3 regions of the Janthinobacterium sp. J1-1 genome follow, and region 1 is predicted to be linked to each of the others. Evidence: predicted binding sites of a transcription regulator. Region 1 holds the regulator's gene; each other region holds the start of a gene.

Region 1 (5,543 bases):
GAAGTCGAGCGCCTGCCTTTCCTGTTCCCCACCGAAGACGTGCTGGGCCTGCCCGTGCGCAAGGTCGTCATCCCCGTCGCCGCCGGCCGCAATATCGCCGTGCTGCTGGAAGCGGCCGTGCGCAATACCATCTTGCAGCTGAGGGGGATCGATACCTTGCAGGAGTTCATGGAGCGGCAACGATTGGCAATGAGCGGAGACTAGGCGTTGCAAGGGCGAACCGTTAGACAGGCAATGCGTGGTGATTAAAGCCGCGGTCAAACCCCACTTTGCCCAGCCAGATCTTCATAATCAAATGCAATGATTTGCAAAGAAATTTGTTGCGGGGGCGCACAGGCAATCTTTATTGTATGATCGCGCCTATGCACATCATTCTACTTACCGGCATCTCCGGCTCCGGCAAATCTGTCGCACTCAAGGTGCTGGAAGATACCGGTTATTACTGTGTCGACAATCTGCCGCCTGCCTTGTTGCCAAGCCTGGTGCAGACCTTGCTCGACGAAGGAACCAGCAGGCTCGGTGTCGCGGTCGACGCACGCAGTGCCGAATCGCTGGCCAACCTGCCACACAATGTGTCACTGCTGCGTGCGCAGGGGCATGATGTCAAGGTGCTGTTTCTGACCGCCACCACGCACTCGCTGGTGGCGCGCTTTTCGGAAACGCGGCGCAGCCATCCTTTGTCGCATGAGTTGCTTCCAGGTGAGAATCCGGCCAGCCGCCGCACGCTGATCGAATGCATTTCGGAGGAGCGCGAGCGGCTGTCGGCGATCCAGCAACTGGGCCATGTGATCGATACTTCGGAACTGAGCGCCAACAAGCTGCGCGCCTGGGTCAAGGATATCGTCGCCTCCGAACGCGCGCCGCTGACCCTGTTCTTCGAGTCGTTCGCCTTCAAGCTGGGCGTGCCGCTGGATGCCGATTTCGTGTTCGACGTGCGGGCCCTGCCCAATCCGTATTACGACCTGGCGTTGCGGCCGCTCGATGGCCGCGATGCGCCCGTGATCGCTTTTCTGGACGCCCAGCCCAGCGCGCTGGAACTGTTTGCGGATATCCGCGATTTCGTGGAAAAGTGGCTGCCGTCGTTCAAGTCCGACAACCGCAGCTATCTGACGGTCGCACTCGGCTGCACGGGTGGCCAGCACCGTTCGGTGTATATGGCGGAACACCTGGCGCAGTATTTTGCCGACCGCGAACGGGTCGTGCTGCGCCACCGCGAGCGTAACTGAGCCGGAAAAATGGGCGCAAAAAAGGGCGCGAAGATCAAACAGCGCGCCCTTAGTTGATCACAACAATCTGGAGCGGCAGGCCTAGACGGCGGCGGCTTCTTCAGGAGTGTTGTCTGGCAGATGCTTGATCGCCTCTTTACCGTGCCCTTGCACTTTGGTTTTGTACTTCATCACTTGCCGGTCCAGCTTGTCGATCAGGCTGTCGATCGCGGCATACAGGTCTTGCGCCAGGCTTTCCACGTAGACGGTCTTGCCGCTCAGTCGCAGATTCACTTCGGCCTTCTGGCGTTTTTCTTTCTCTTTGAGGTTGTCGACGGTCAGAATCACGGCAATATCGATAACGTGATCGAAATGGCGTTTCACGCGCTCCAGTTTGGTTTGTACGTATTCACGGATGGCTGGTGTCACTTCGAGATGATGTCCGCTGATGGTGAGATTCATACACACTCCTAAAGATGATCGGGTTCGTGCGGTGTCCATCGTTCCGGCCCGCAGAGGAACCGAAAAAACTACAAAGACTTACGCAGACTCACTGGCGGAATTTTCAACGCTTCCCGGTATTTGGCAACAGTACGTCGCGCAATCACCATGCCTTGTTCCCCCAGCATGTCCGCAATCTTACTGTCGGATAAAGGATTTTTAGGGTTCTCTGCTCCTGTCAATTGCACGATCAAGGCCCGTATCGCCGTCGATGACGCCTCCCCTCCTGCTTCGGTGGCGACGTGGCTGCCAAAGAAATACTTCAACTCAAACATTCCATGCGGGGTCAGCATGTACTTTTGGGTTGTTACCCGCGAGATAGTACTCTCGTGTAAACCCAGTGTATCAGCTATTTCGCGAAGCACAAGTGGCCGCATGGCAACTGCGCCGTGCGAGAAAAAATCCTTTTGCCGTTCCACGATCGCCTGCGCCACGCGCAGGATGGTGTCGAAGCGCTGGCGCATGTTCTTGATCAGCCACTTGGCTTCCTGCAACTGCGCACCCATGCCGCCTTCGCCCTTGCCCTGCTTGAGCAGGTTGGCGTACATGGCGTTCACGCGCAGGCGCGGCATGACGTCATTGTTGAGCGATACCTGCCAGCCATTGCGGGCCCGCTTGACCACCACGTCCGGCACCACGTAATCGGACACGTCGGAAGCGAACACGGCGCCCGGATGCGGGTTGCACAAGCGAATCACGGTCTGTGCTTCGCGCAAGTCTTCATCGTCGCAGTCGAGGGCTTTCTTGAGCTTGTTGAAGTCGCGCTGGGCGAACCAGGTCAGGTGTTTCTCGACGATGTTCAAGGCCATGCGCCGCGTCACCAGCGCCACCTGCGGCAAGCGTTTGATCTGCAGCGCCAGGCATTCGGACGCATTGCGCGCACCCACGCCGGCAGGGTCGAAACTTTGCAGCAGCGACAGCGCCGTGCGCAGCTCATCCGCATCGACTTCCAGTTCTTCCGGCAGGCGCGCCAGGATATCGTCGAGCGGCTCTTCCAGGTAGCCATTGTCGTCGAGCGCATCGATGATCAATTCCACCAGCGCGCGGTCGCGCAGCTCCAGCACGGTCACGCGCATCTGTTCCATCAGGTGTTCGCGCAAGGTGCAGTGATGGGCCTCCAGTTGCGGACGGGAATCCTCGTCATCGGGCGCCTTGCCGCGGCTGGCCTCGTTCCAGTCGCTGTCGCCGCCCTCGGACGCGGCCGTGCTCTCGCCGCCATCGCCGTCAAACGACTCCGCTTCGGCGGCTGGCGCCGGCGCTTCCTGGCCCGGCGGCGCCGGTGGCGCTTCGCCGGGGGCGGCGGTCGAACTCAGGGCGCCATCGGACAGCAGGCGCAGCGAGCGGTCGAGCGGATCGTCGAGCCGTTCCAGCAAGGGATTATCGGTCAGCAATTGCTCCAGCTCCTGGTGCAATTCCAGCGTGGACAGTTGCAGCAGGCGTATCGATTGCTGTAATTGCGGCGTCAGTGCCAGGTGCTGCGAGGTGCGCAGTTGCAGGGATTGTTTCATTGGCTTACATGCGGAAGTGTTCGCCCAGATACACCCGGCGTACCGACTCGTTGGCGATGATGTCGTCGGGCCGGCCCGACGCCAGCACCGAGCCCTGGTTGATGATGTAGGCGCGGTCGCAGATGCCCAGCGTTTCGCGCACATTATGGTCGGTGATCAGCACGCCGATATTGCGTTCCTTCAAAAACCGCACGATGCGCTGGATTTCGATCACGGCGATCGGATCGACGCCGGCGAACGGTTCGTCGAGCAGCACGAAACGCGGGTCGGTGGCCAGCGCGCGGGCGATTTCCACGCGGCGCCGCTCGCCGCCCGACAGCGACAGCGCCTGGTTTTCGCGCAGCTTTTCAATTTGCAAGTCGGCCAGCAGTTTGTCGAGGCGTTCTTCGATTTCGGCCTTTTTCAGGGGCCGGCCGTCGACTGTCTGGATTTCCAGCACGGCGCGGATATTGTCTTCCACCGTCAGCTTGCGAAACACCGACGCTTCCTGCGGCAGGTAGGACAGGCCCATCTGCGCGCGGCGGTGGATCGGCAGGCTGGAAATGTCGACGCCGCTGATATCGATGGTGCCGCCATCGGACGGCACCAGGCCGACGATCATGTAGAACGAGGTGGTCTTGCCGGCGCCGTTCGGACCCAGCAGGCCCACCACTTCGCCGCATTCGACTTGCAGCGACACATCATGCACGACTTGCCGCTTGCCATAGGTTTTCTGCAGCCCCCGCACGATCAGGGTGCTGCCGCAACGTACATTATTGTCCATTATTTCTTCCCTGGCGCAGGCGCGGCGGGGGCTTTCTCCGCCGCCGGCTTGTTCTTCGGCTGGATCACCATGCGCACGCTGCCGGCGCCGGGGGAACTGGTGCCGCTGTCGCTGTTTTCCATATTGAATAATTCATTGCGGCTGTCATACGAAATGAAGGCGCCGTTGGCCACGTCGGTCGGCTTGACGCCTTGCAGGCGCGTCAGCTTGGCCTTGGAAAACAGTTTCACGACTTCCGTCTTGTTGTTGTATTCCACCCGTTCCGCTTCGCCTTCCACCCACAGGTCGCCTTCGCCGTCGCGCTTCTGGCGAAAGGTGGCCAGCTTGCCCGCCTCGCCCCAGAAAGTGATGAACTGGTAGCCCTGCGGATCTTCGGTGATCAGGGCCCGCCCCGCCTTCATGGTCAGGGTGCCCTTCACCAGCACCACGTCGCCGGTCAGGGTGCGGGTCTGCTTGATGTCATCGACCTGGCCGCGCTGGGCGGTGATGACGGCTTCCTTGTCCGAGTCGGCCTTTTCGGCATGGGCGCTGCCCATCACGGCCAGGGAAAACAAGCTCAACAGCAAGATTTTTTTCATTTTGATTTGGTCCTCTTTATTTATTTGGCCGGCACGGCTTTGCGCGGCGGAATCACGATGCGCACCGAGTTCGGCACTTCCACCACGCTGGAGGCATTGTTGGCCTTCAGGCCCACGCCGGTCACGTGCGAACGCCCCGACAGCAGATCGACCGGCACGGCCGACTCCATCCGTTCTTCATCGGGAAAGATCGTCAGCGCCTCGGTTTTCAGCGTCATGTTCTGTGTCCTGGGACCGGCCACGCGGTCGATCACGACATTGCGCGACAATTGCAGCCGCGTATTGCCCTGGTCGATATGGGCCAGCTCGGCCGTCATGTTCAGGGGCGGCACGCCCGGGCTGATCTTGCGCACGAAAGGCTGGTCGATATCGGAGGAGTCGTCGGCCGGGTAATGCGTGAGCTTGGCGCCGGAGACGATATAGCTCGGTTTGCCCTGCAGGTCCATGCGCACCAGGCTGAAATTGGTGACGAAATAATCGGGCTCGTCCAATTTCTTGCCGGCACTGACATCCTGGCTGCTCTTGTTCATCACTTCAAGCAGCCAGAAGCTGCCCAGCGCCACCGCGACAGCGCCCAACACGGTAAAAATCATGCGCCAGCGATGGGCGCCTTCTGGCTTACGCATAGTGTTTCACTCTCAAAAATAGGCCCGCCGCGCAGGAGCGGCACACCGGCATCAGATGACCTTCGCCTGGGTCAGGTCATGGATATGCAAGGCGCCGACCAGCTTGCCGTCAGCATCGACCACCAGCATCTGGTTGATGCGGTGCTGCTCCATCACGGCCACCGCGTCGACGGCCAGGCGGCCGGGCGCGATGCTGCGCGGCTGCGCGTGCATCACGTCGCGGATCGCCACTTGCGTGAAATCCTGCACGCGCTCGAACATGCGGCGCAGGTCGCCATCGGTAAACACGCCCACCGGACGGTCATCCGCATCGACGATGGCCGTCATGCCCATGCCCTTCCTCGTCATTTCTTCCAGCGCCT
Region 2 (5,543 bases), 260 kb from region 1:
TCGACAATCTGTACGGCCTGTTCCCGGGCGCCAACGGCGTGCCGGGTGTCAACCCGACTTCGACCGGCGGCTATGTGGCGCAAAAGGATATCGACAACAGCACCCTGCCCGTGCTGCCACCGACCTGGGGCGGCATGACGGCCGCCGGCCAGAGCACCGTGATCACGCAGGCGCAATCGGCCAACCTGCCCAACAAGCCGTTCCAGATCGACGATGCCAACAGCCCGATCAGCCTGCCGCAATCGGTGATCACGCGCGACCTGGTGCACCGCTTCTACAACAACCAGATGCAGATCAATGGCGGCGCCAACGACAAGTTCGCGGCCTATTCCGATGCGGGCGGCCTCACCATGGGCTACTACGACGGCAGCAAGATGAAGCTGTGGGATATCGCCAAACAGTACGCGCTGGCCGACAACCTGTTCATCGGCGCCTTCGGCGGCTCGTTCCTGACGCACCAGTACCTGATCTGCGCCTGCGCGCCGACTTATCCGAACGCGGACACCTCTGTCGCCAAGGCTTCGATCTCGAAGATCGATGTCGACGCCAAGGGCAACTTCGTGCGCCTGACGCCGGCCGCCACCGCGCCGGCCACGGTGCTCAATGGCGCGCCAGTCTACGCCAACGACAACACGCTGACGCCGGCCGACAGCAGCGGCATGTTCTACGCCGTCAACACCATGCAGCCGGCTTTCCAGCCCAGCAGCAATGCACCGGCGTCCGGCGACAGCAGCAAGCTGTATGCCGATACCACCAAGGCCAATACCTTGCCGCAGCAGACGCAGACGAATATTGGCGACTTGTTATCCGGAAAGAACATCGACTGGGCCTGGTATGCGGGCGCCTGGAAGGACACCACGGCGCTGGCCACGGCCAGTGCGCGCGGCAGCAGTTTCCCGAGCCCACCAAACTTCCAGTTCCACCACCAGCCGTTCAATTATTTCGCCAGCATGGACCCGGTCAAGGCGCCCGCCTACCGCGCTGCCCACTTGCGCGATTTCGACAGCCAGTTCATGACGGATGCGGCCGCCGGCAAGCTGCCGCCGGTGACCTTCTACAAGCCGCAGGGCAATTTGAACCAGCACGCCGGTTACGCCAGCGTGGCCGATGGCGACGCGCATATCGCCAGCGTCATCGCGCAGTTGAAAAAGAGCCCGCAGTGGAAGAACATGCTGGTGATCGTCACCTACGATGAAAACGGCGGCTTCTATGACCATGCCGCGCCACCGAAGGGCGACCGCTGGGGTCCCGGCACGCGCGTGCCGGCGATTTTGGTCTCGCCGTACGTGAAGAAGGGCCTGGTCGACCATACGCAATACGACTCGGCCTCGATCCTGCGCGCGATTACCCACCGCTTCTCGCTGCCGGTGCTTGACGGCTTGAGCACGCGCGACAAGGCACTGGTCGCCAATGGCGGCAAGCCGATGGGCGACTTCAGCGCGGCGCTGGCCTTGCTGCCGCAGGAGTAAAACCTAGCCCTTGCGGCTGTCGAGCCATTCCTGGCCGCCGACCGCCAGGGCGACGGCGATCACTTTTTCCGGCAGGCTGTAGACGGTGGCCCAGCTGGCGCGGCCGTCCGCCGTATTGGCCGGAAAGCTGTGCGTCTCGATCGGCCAGTGATATTTGCGTTTCAATGCCTTGACGATGGCGGCCAGCGAGACGCGGCCCTGCAGGGGTTCGGCGCCGGACTGGTCGCGGTTCGACAGCAGCACGGCGAGGACCTGGCCGCGGCCCGTGCGCGCGCCGGGAAAGGTGGGGGTTTTGTTTGCCATCGCCTATTTTTGCACAGTGTCGGTGTTTCTTACAGTCAGCGCATTTCCCTTCAGTTCGCTTTACGCAAGTCCTTGATTCGACTTGGATTTTTTTGTTTGGCACGCAAGCTGCTTATCAACGTCGACAGCGACACTCGGATACCCCTTCTGAATGTCCCCGACTGAACCGACCATGATAACGAGGCTGCGATGAACGTCGATCACCCACGAAGCAAAACCCTAGGCCTGTTCGCCGCGCTCGCCGCAGCCGGTTTGCTGGCCGCCGGCCAGGCGCAGGCCGGCGCGTATGGCCTGGCCGTCAACGATATCAACAATTTCCGCATCACCACCAGCGCCGGCACCCTGTCGCTGACGGGCGCCAACCGCAACGCCAGCGACAGCACGTATTTTGAAAATGCCGCCGCCGTCAATCCGCGTGCCGTCAACACCGGCCCCGCCGCCAATGCCGATGTGCTGCAGGTATGCGCCGGCGGTGGTTGTAGCGGCCTGCCACAAAACAACTATGCGCACAGCACGGTGCTGGAGTTTGCACGCGGCGACGCCCATTCCTTCGGCAATATGCTGACCACCGCCGGCGCCACCATGCGGGCCGTGTCGGAAGCGCAGCGCGATACGGTGGGCGCCGCCTCGTCGACGGCGGGCGATACGCTGACGGGCTCGGTCAACCTGACCTTGTCGAGCGCCGGCTTCATCACCTTCAGTTTCATGGCGCGCCGCGACCTGCGCAGCAGCGTGACGACCCTGGGCGACAAGTCGAATGTGTCGATCATGGATATCTTCAGCATTTCCTGCAATGCCGGCAGCCCCGCCGGCTGCGCCGCGCGCGCCAACGCCGACGGCATCGTGTTCCAGTTCGCGCCCGATGGCGACGCCAACAATGGCAGCGACGTGAACGGCAACCACACCACCGGCAGCCTCGATCCGTTCAGCATGAACGTGACGGCGGGCACCAACGATCCGCGCACCTCGCGCACGTTCACGAACGACTTTGCGCTGTTTTCGCTGACCTCGAATTTTGCCCTGCCGGCCGGCAGCTACACCCTGAACTTTTCCAAGTCCACCCGCACCGATATCGTCGTGGTGCAGCAAGTCCCGGAGCCCGGTACCCTGCTGCTGCTGGGCATTGGCCTGGCGGCGCTGGCGAGCACGCGCCGGCGCCAGGCGTAACGTCCTACCCGAGCCGCGCCAGCGCCTGGCGCGCCAGTTCCAGCTGCTGCACATAGTAGCGGTGCAGCACGGCAGGATCGATATCGCGCCCGAGGATCAGCCGCAGTTCGCTGGCAGGGCAATCGGCGGCGGCGAATTCGATATTGCCGCCCAGCTGGCGGGCCAGCTGGCGCGCCGCCTGCCGCTGCGCCGGCCGGTATTCCACGCGCGTGCGGGCCACCCGGAACGACGAGGCGTTAGCCGTACGAACCACCTGCAAGTCGCTGCCGGCCAGGCTGCGCGCCAGCGCCGCCGCCATGCCCGGCTTGCCATTTCCATTGAGAATTTCCAGCCGCAGGCGCGGCGCGTCCGGCGGGCTGGCCGCCGCCACACGCTGCAGCACCGCCATGCCGGCACTTTGCGTAATGTCGATGCGGTCCATCACCGGCGCCACCGGCGCGGGCACCGGCATGGCCTCGGCCTCGGCCCGGACGCGCGGCACCTCGCGTGCCTGCAGGCTGTGCGCCTGGTCCTGCATGCGCGCCGCCCGTTCGTGCTGCCCCAGCCTGGCCAGCACCTGCGCCAGCTGTTGCCAGGCCAGCGCATTGCGCGGGTCGAGCAGGCAGGCTTTTTCCAGCACCGTCACGGCGTCGGCATCGCGCCCTGCCAGCCTGTAAGCATGACCCAGGTTGCGCAACAGATAGGCATGGCGCGGCTCCCGCAGCGCGCCGCCGGCCAGCAGGGCCTCCCAGATGGCGATGGCCTGCCGCACTTCGCCACGCTGCGCATGCAGCACGGCCTGGCCATTGCGTTCGGCAGGATCAACGGGAAACGCGACCGGTACCGGGGCCGGGACCGGGACCGGGCCAGGATCGGTGACGGGGCTGGCGCAGGCGCCCAGCAAGATACAAGCGCCGGCAACGGCCAGGCGCGGCAGGGTAATCGACATGGGACTCCTTTTATCGGTTGGCCATGGCCGGCACCAGCACGCGGTAGACTTCGATCACGGCAGGGCCCATCAGCACCAGCATCAAGGTGGGAAACACGCAGAAGATCAGCGGGAACAACAATTTGAGGGCGATCTTGGCGGCCGCCTCTTCGGCCAGCAGGCTGCGCTTGCCGCGCAGATTGTCGGAATGCACGCGCAGCGAATCGCCCATGCTGGTGCCGAAGCGCTCGGACTGGATCAGCATCGCCACCAGCACATCGACATCCTCCACGCCGCTGCGCAGGGCCAGGTTGCGCAGCGCTTTTTCCTTGGTAAAGCCGGCGCGCATTTCCATCAGCACCAGCTGCAGTTCCTGCGCCAGCACCATGCTCTTGATATGGATCTCACCGGACACCTTGACCAGTGCGCGTTCCAGGCTCAGGCCCGCTTCGACGCAGACCGTCAGCAGGTCGAGCGCGTCGGGGATGTTCTCGAAGATGTCGCGCTGGCGCCGCCTGGCCGTGCTGGCCAGGATCAGGTTGGGCAGGTAATAGCCGGCGGTGGCGCTGATGCACAGGAAAAATAACAAGACGCTGCGCATGCCGGCCGCCATGCTGCTGGCCGCATACAGGCCCAGCACGGTGGGAAACAGCAGGGCCAGCACCGACTTGGCGGCAAAATACAGGGCCGGCGCGCTGGCCTGGCGCCAGCCGGCATTCATGAAGCGGGTGCGCAGCGGCGAGCGCTCCCAGCCCTCCTCGGGCAGCGACAACTTCGAAAACGGCTTGGCCACGCGCGCCACCCGTTCCACCCAGCCATGCTCCAGCGCCACGGCACTGGCCACCGGCGCGGTGGCGCCGAACAGGCGCTGGCGCAAGCTGCCCGGAAAGAAAATCAGCGACGCCGCCACCGCCAGTCCCGCCACCACGGCAAACACGATCACAAGAAACAGCAGTTGCTGGCCGGTCATGGCGCTCTCCCTCGAATCAGGTGTTTTAAATACGAATCTTGATCACTTTGCGCATCCAGATCACGCCCAGCGCCACCATGCCGGCCGCATACCACAGCAGGCGGATGCCGCTGGGATCGGTCCACAGCAGGCTGATGTATTGCGGGTTGACCAGCGACATCACGCCTATCATCACCACCGGCATCAGGCCCAGCACCCAGGCCGACATGCGCCCTTCGGCCGACAGCACGCGCACCTGTCCCAGCAGCTTCAAGCGGGCGCGGATGATGCGCGCGATGCTCACCAGCACTTCGGCCAGGTTACCGCCCGATTCGCGCTGCACCAGCACGGCGATCACCAGGTAGCGCAAGTCCGTCAGCGGAATGCGCACGGCCAGGTTCTGCAGCGCTTCATTCATCGGCACGCCGTAATTGATCTCTTCATGGGCCAGCTTGAATTCGCCGCTGATCGGTTCATTCAATTCGTCGCCCACCATTTGCAGCACGTTTGAAAACGAGTGGCCGGCACGCAGCGCGCGCGCCAGGAAATCGGCCGCTTCCGGCAACTGCGCCTCGATCTTCTGCAGCCGCGCCGTGCGTGCGCGCAGCAGGAACAGCAGCGGCCCGCCGGCGGCCATCGCCAGCAGCAGCAACACGCCCGGCAAGGGCATCGGCCAGACCGCCAGCACCAGCAGCGCGGCCAGCAGCACGCCGCCGGCGACGGCCAGAAATTGCGCCACCGACCACGC
Region 3 (5,543 bases), 200 kb from region 1:
CACGGCGGAAAACTTGGCGCGCTCGGCAAAGGCGCCGACGATCAGTGCGCAGGTAATCGCTGCAAACGTGCCCTGGAAGGCGACGAAGACGAACTCGGGGATGACCACGCCCTTGCTGAAGGTGGCGGCAACGGCGAAGGTGCTGGTAGCGGGATCCCAGATGCCGTTCAGGAAGGCGCGCGCAAAGGTGCCGAAGAACGCGTTGCCTTCGGTAAAGGCCAGCGAGTAGCCATAGATGCACCACAACACCACCACCAGAGCAAACACCACGAATACCTGCATCAGGACCGACAGCATGTTCTTGGAACGTACCAGGCCGCCGTAGAACAGGGCCAGGCCAGGAATCGTCATCAGGATCACCAGGATGGCGCAGACCATCATGAAACCGGTATCGCCTTTATTCGGCACCGGTGCGGCGGCGGGCGCGGCGGCGGGTGCCGGGGCAGCGGCTGTGGCGGCGGCCGGGGCAGGCGCCGCAGCTGGCGGAACGGCCAATGGCGCCACTTCCGGTGTCGCCACGGCAGCGGTGGTGGCAGCGGCCACCGGTTCGGTTTTTGCAGGTGCATCGGCAAAGCTTGGCGCGGAGACGCCAAATGCAAACAGACAGGCTACCCCAGCTAGCAATTTTGTTATATTTTTACGCATCAATATTCCCCTTAGAGCGCTTCGTTGCCGGTTTCACCGGTACGGATTCGGATGACTTGTTCCAGAGTGGTCACGAAAATCTTGCCATCGCCGATTTTACCGGTACGCGCGGCACCTTCGATCGCTTCGATGGCCTGGTCGACGATGGCGTCATCGACGGCCGCTTCGATCTTGGTTTTTGGCAGGAAATCGACCACGTACTCGGCGCCACGGTACAGTTCCGTGTGACCTTTCTGACGGCCAAAACCCTTCACTTCCGTGACGGTAATGCCTTGCACATTAATAGCCGACAAGGCTTCACGCACTTCGTCCAGCTTGAAGGGCTTGATGATCGCGGTAATCATTTTCATGGCAATCTCGCTTAAAAAGTTTTGGAAACAGACAATACCAGGCCGGTTTTGGCCAGGTTCTTGCCATTCGGCGCGAACGATTCGATATTCGCCTTGACGGCTGCCAGCGACACGGTGGCGACGCCGAAGTCTTTCGTCACGCCGATCTTGAAATCGTTATAGCTGAGGGAATTGTTATGCTCCACCTTCTGACGTCCTGCATGCAGATTCAACATGTAGCCGTCATGCACTTCGACATTGGCGCCGACGTCGAGGTAACCGCTGTTCTTGCTGTCAGCCACGCCGAACAGATTGGTGGTCGAGTGCGAGTACTTGATGTAGACCGGGCCAAAACCGACCTGGCCATACAGCTCGAAAGTGTTGGCGTTGGTGCTCAGGCCATTCGACGGGTAGAAATAATACAGGCCGCCCACATCGTAGCTGACGCCATCGGTGATATCACCGCGCTTGCCGCCGTAGACATCCCATTCGATATTCGTGTCACCACCACCGTCCTTGATCCACTTGATGCTCGACAGCCAGGTACCAACGTACAGACCGGTCGGATTGTGCGTGTAGTCGGCACCGCCGCTGATGGCCGGTTTCAAACGCGTTTGCGACACGCCACGATAGCGGTAGTCGGTGGTCAGGGCCACGTTGTACGCCACCACATTGTCAGGTACTGCCTCGGCTGCGGCTGGCGCCGCGGCCGCTTCCTGGGCCATGGCAGTACCGCACATGGCGGACATGGCAAATGCCAGCGTAGCTGCTACAGTCATGCTCTTGGACAGATTCTTCATGGCGATTCCCTTTTATTGAACTTTTAAAGCGGTTGAGGTTTAAAATCTGGTCTGGCGATCACAAAGCGTTCATTAACTCTTTAGCAGAATGCGTGCCAGCTTCATTGCCACCTTGACAGCTGCATTTCCATCCATACATACCCTGCAAGCCCTTGGAAATATGGAACCTGGCTGAGGAATCTTGTTGAACCTTTCACTTTCGCACCACATTAAAGCTGACGTGCACCGCAATGGTGCGATGCACGTGCAGCACCACTAAGGACATACCATGGACATGAATACTTTCTTTAACGATTTACAGGGCAAGATCCACCAGGCCATCGAAAATTCGCCGGCCAAGGATATCGAGAAGAATGTGAAGTCGATGATGACCCAGGGCTTCGCCCGCCTGGACCTGGTCACGCGCGAAGAATTCGATATCCAGGCGCAAGTGCTGGCCAAGACGCGCGCCAAACTCGATGCGCTGGAACTGCGCGTGATCGAACTCGAAGCACGCCTGAACGACAGCAAGACAGTCAATGTCAGCAAGGCGCTGTAAAGCAGCAAAGCATCAGTACTGGCGAAGGTCAAGCGTCATGTCAGAGCAAGCACTAGACTGATCCTGCCCGCGCACCGCGGTGCAGGGAGATGGCATGAGCCTGGCAGTCTTGAAAAGCCGCGCCCTGGCGGGCATGGAAGCGCCCGAGGTCAATGTCGAGGTACACCTCGCCAACGGCCTGCCTTCGTTTACCATCGTGGGCCTGCCCGATACCGAGGTCAAGGAGTCGCGCGACCGCGTGCGTGCGGCGCTGCAAAATTGCGGCTTCGAGATGCCAGCCCGGCGCATCACGGCCAACCTGGCACCAGCGGACCTGCCGAAAGAATCGGGGCGCTTCGACCTGCCAATCGCGCTGGGCATCCTGGCCGCTTCGGGCCAGCTGCCCGCCGAACAATTACATGAATATGAATTTGCCGGCGAGCTGTCGCTGTCGGGACAGTTGCGGCCCATCCGTGGCGCGCTGGCGATGACGTTTGCCATGCAGCGCGGCAAGAGTGGCGCGCCGCGTGCGTTCATTTTGCCGCACGCCAATGCCGACGAGGCGGCGCTGGTCGCGAACGCCAGCATTTATCCGGCCCACAGCCTGCTCGAAGTGTGCGCCCATTTCGCCGCGCGCGATCAGCGCACCGCCCTGCAGCGGCACCAGCCGGCCTTGCTGGCGCCACATTTTTCCTATCCCGACTTTGCTGAGGTACAGGGCCAGCACCATGCTCGGCGGGCGCTGGAGGTGGCGGCCGCCGGCGGTCACAGCCTGCTGATGGTGGGCCCGCCCGGCGCCGGCAAGACCATGCTGGCCAGCCGCTTTCCCGGCATCCTGCCTTTGATGAGCGATGAAGAAGCGCTGGAGGCGGCGGCCGTGCATTCGCTGGCCGGCAACTTCAAGGTGGAAAACTGGAAACGCCGGCCGTATCGCGCGCCGCACCAGACGGCATCCGGCGTGGCGCTGGTCGGTGGCGGCCATGTGCCGCGGCCCGGTGAAATTTCACTGGCGCATTGCGGCGTGCTGTTTCTCGATGAAATCGCCGAATTCGACCGCCGGGTACTCGACGTGCTGCGCCAGCCGATGGAGTCCGGCATGATCAGCATCTCGCGCGCCGCCCGCCAGGCCGAGTTTCCAGCCCGTTTTCAATTGATCGCCGCCATGAATCCCTGTCCCTGCGGCTATCTGGGCCATGCCTCCGGCCGCTGCCGCTGCACCCCGGACGCCGTGCTGCGCTACCATGGCCGACTGTCGGGTCCGCTGCTCGACCGCATTGATTTGCAAATCGAAGTGCCGGCCATGGCGCCAACAATGCTGGGCGCGAAGGCGGTTGCCGGCGAAAGCACGGCGGCGATCGCGACGCGCGTGGCGGCCGCGTTTGCCGTGCAGCTGGCGCGCCAGGGCAAGGCCAACCATCAGCTGAACAACCAGGAAATCGCGCTGCATTGCCAGCTCGATGCAGCTGGCGAGCAACTGCTGCATGGCGCCATGCTGCGCCTGCACTGGTCGGCACGCACTTATCACCGCGTATTGCGCGTGGCGCGCAGCATTGCCGACCTGGCCGGCAGCGCCGCGATCGCACGTGCGCATGTTGCCGAGGCCATACAATACCGGCGCATATTGCATGTCGCCTGAGCCGGCGCGCGTGCGCGATTGCGTGCAACAGGCAGCACTGCTACCATCGCCTGATGAAAAAAACATCATGTGCCGCCATCGCCGGCGTGCTGGCCACCGCCGCCCTGCTGGGCGCCTGCAACCCAAAATTTGACTGGCGCGAGTATCGCAGTCCCGATGCGCACTTCACGGCCCTGTTTCCCGGCAAGCCGGCCGTGCTGACGCGCGAGATCGATCTCGATGGCAAGAAAGTCAGTTTGACCATGACGGCCAGCGAAGCCGATGGCAACACCTTTGCCATCGGCAACGCCGAGCTGGGCAGTGCGGAGCAGGCGCAAGCGGCCTTGCCGGCCATGAAAACGGCCCTGCTCAACAATATCAAGGGGACGGTGCGCAGCGAAAAGTCTGCGGCGGCCGCCAGCAGCACGCCGGCCGGCACGCACCAGAAAAGCAGTCTCAGCATCGAGGCGAGCGGCACCCAGAATGGCCGGCCAGCCTTGCTGGTCGGTCGCTTCGTGGCGCAGGACAAGCGCATCTACCAAGTCATTATCCTCGGGCAGGAAAGCAAGCTGTCGCGCGAGACTATCGACACTTTCATGGACTCGGTCAACATCGAATAAGGAATTCCTGCTTAGCCCAAACTTAAAATCCCGGGCTTCGCCCTTGTAAATAAGTGTCCTGTCCAACACATGTTGCTGTCCGGCTTGCAGACGCCCTGTGCAAAAATCCAAGTCGTGATATGGTTTCATGACTAACAACAAGAATTCAGAAAGCCTATTATGTTGATCTCATTCAAATCCAAATCCTCCCCTGAAGTGCTGATGTACCAGGAGCATGCCCAGCGTATCCTCGACATCCTGCACAAGAGTCCGACGCGCGGCGTGATCACACCCGCCGAGGCAGGCCACGCGCTGGAGTTGCTGGAAAAAGAAGTGGCTGAAACCAGGGCCCACCCGGAAAACGACATCGAGCATGATGTCCATACGCCGGAAACCCTGGAAGACGGCGAGTCGGGCGAGCACGCACGTGCGCAAAAAGTGCATTTTTCGCAGCGCGCCTTCCCCCTGATGGAAATGCTGCGCTCGGCCAAGGCCGAAGGCGAAAGCATTATCTGGGGCATTTGATACCGCAGCAGAAAATGATGGACGAAAAAAAACCCCGCTAGCAGCTAATGCCGTTCAGTTAAGACTGAACGGCATTTTTATTTTGGGCTTGTAAACGTCAGGGTCTGCTGTTAACCTGCCTGGCTATGCTCAACGATACTCTCCACTTCCTTGCTAACCACCTTGAAGCACCTGACTGGCGCCGGCTGGGCGAACACTTGCCGGTCGAGTGGATTGATCAAGCCGTGCAGCATACTGATGCAATGAGCATCCGCCATCGTCGCCTACCGCCCGAACAGGTAGTCTGGCTGATGGTGGCATTGGCACTATATCGCCACAAGTCCATTAGTGAGGTCCTCGATGATCTCGGCTTGGCCGTTCCAGATGCACAGACTCCTTTTGTCAGCAAGAGCGCGGCTGCCCAGGCGCGCCAGCGCCTCGGCTCAGATCCGTTGAAGTGGCTGTTCGACCACTCAGCACAGCATTGGTGCGGCCAGGATCGTCGCTCGTATCTGTTCAAAGGATTGGTACTTT

What was found. The regulator sigma-54, encoded in region 1, starts transcription at its own class of promoters, with help from an activator protein. The targets are predictions, from matches to a motif close to TGGCANGNAANCTGCTTT.
Positions count from the first base shown of each region.
Region 2: Q8L25_RS02530 (EDSAP-1 family PEP-CTERM protein) is a predicted target of sigma-54. The motif match lies at 1,870-1,887, and genes of this name have one in related genera.
Region 3: Q8L25_RS04650 (TorF family putative porin) is a predicted target of sigma-54. The motif match lies at 1,855-1,872, and genes of this name have one in related genera.

Region 1 covers NZ_CP132339.1:827,477-833,019, reverse strand. The annotation lists gene hprK (HPr(Ser) kinase/phosphatase) at 1-204, shown strand, start outside; gene rapZ (RNase adapter RapZ) at 363-1,226, shown strand; gene hpf (ribosome hibernation-promoting factor, HPF/YfiA family) at 1,308-1,667, opposite strand; gene Q8L25_RS03725 (RNA polymerase factor sigma-54) at 1,736-3,214, opposite strand; gene lptB (LPS export ABC transporter ATP-binding protein) at 3,219-3,977, opposite strand; gene lptA (lipopolysaccharide transport periplasmic protein LptA) at 3,977-4,555, opposite strand; gene lptC (LPS export ABC transporter periplasmic protein LptC) at 4,576-5,181, opposite strand; gene Q8L25_RS03705 (KpsF/GutQ family sugar-phosphate isomerase) at 5,233-5,543, opposite strand, start outside.
Region 2 covers NZ_CP132339.1:568,435-573,977, reverse strand. The annotation lists gene acpA (acid phosphatase) at 1-1,469, shown strand, start outside; gene Q8L25_RS02535 (hypothetical protein) at 1,473-1,772, opposite strand; gene Q8L25_RS02530 (EDSAP-1 family PEP-CTERM protein) at 1,962-2,939, shown strand; gene Q8L25_RS02525 (LytR C-terminal domain-containing protein) at 2,944-3,867, opposite strand; gene Q8L25_RS02520 (type II secretion system F family protein) at 3,878-4,816, opposite strand; gene Q8L25_RS02515 (type II secretion system F family protein) at 4,842-5,543, opposite strand, start outside.
Region 3 covers NZ_CP132339.1:1,029,838-1,035,380, reverse strand. The annotation lists gene Q8L25_RS04660 (ammonium transporter) at 1-645, opposite strand, end outside; gene Q8L25_RS04655 (P-II family nitrogen regulator) at 657-995, opposite strand; gene Q8L25_RS04650 (TorF family putative porin) at 1,007-1,774, opposite strand; gene Q8L25_RS04645 (accessory factor UbiK family protein) at 2,043-2,312, shown strand; gene Q8L25_RS04640 (YifB family Mg chelatase-like AAA ATPase) at 2,407-3,927, shown strand; gene Q8L25_RS04635 (hypothetical protein) at 3,981-4,526, shown strand; gene Q8L25_RS04630 (DUF1840 domain-containing protein) at 4,686-5,030, shown strand; gene Q8L25_RS04625 (IS4 family transposase) at 5,156-5,543, shown strand, end outside.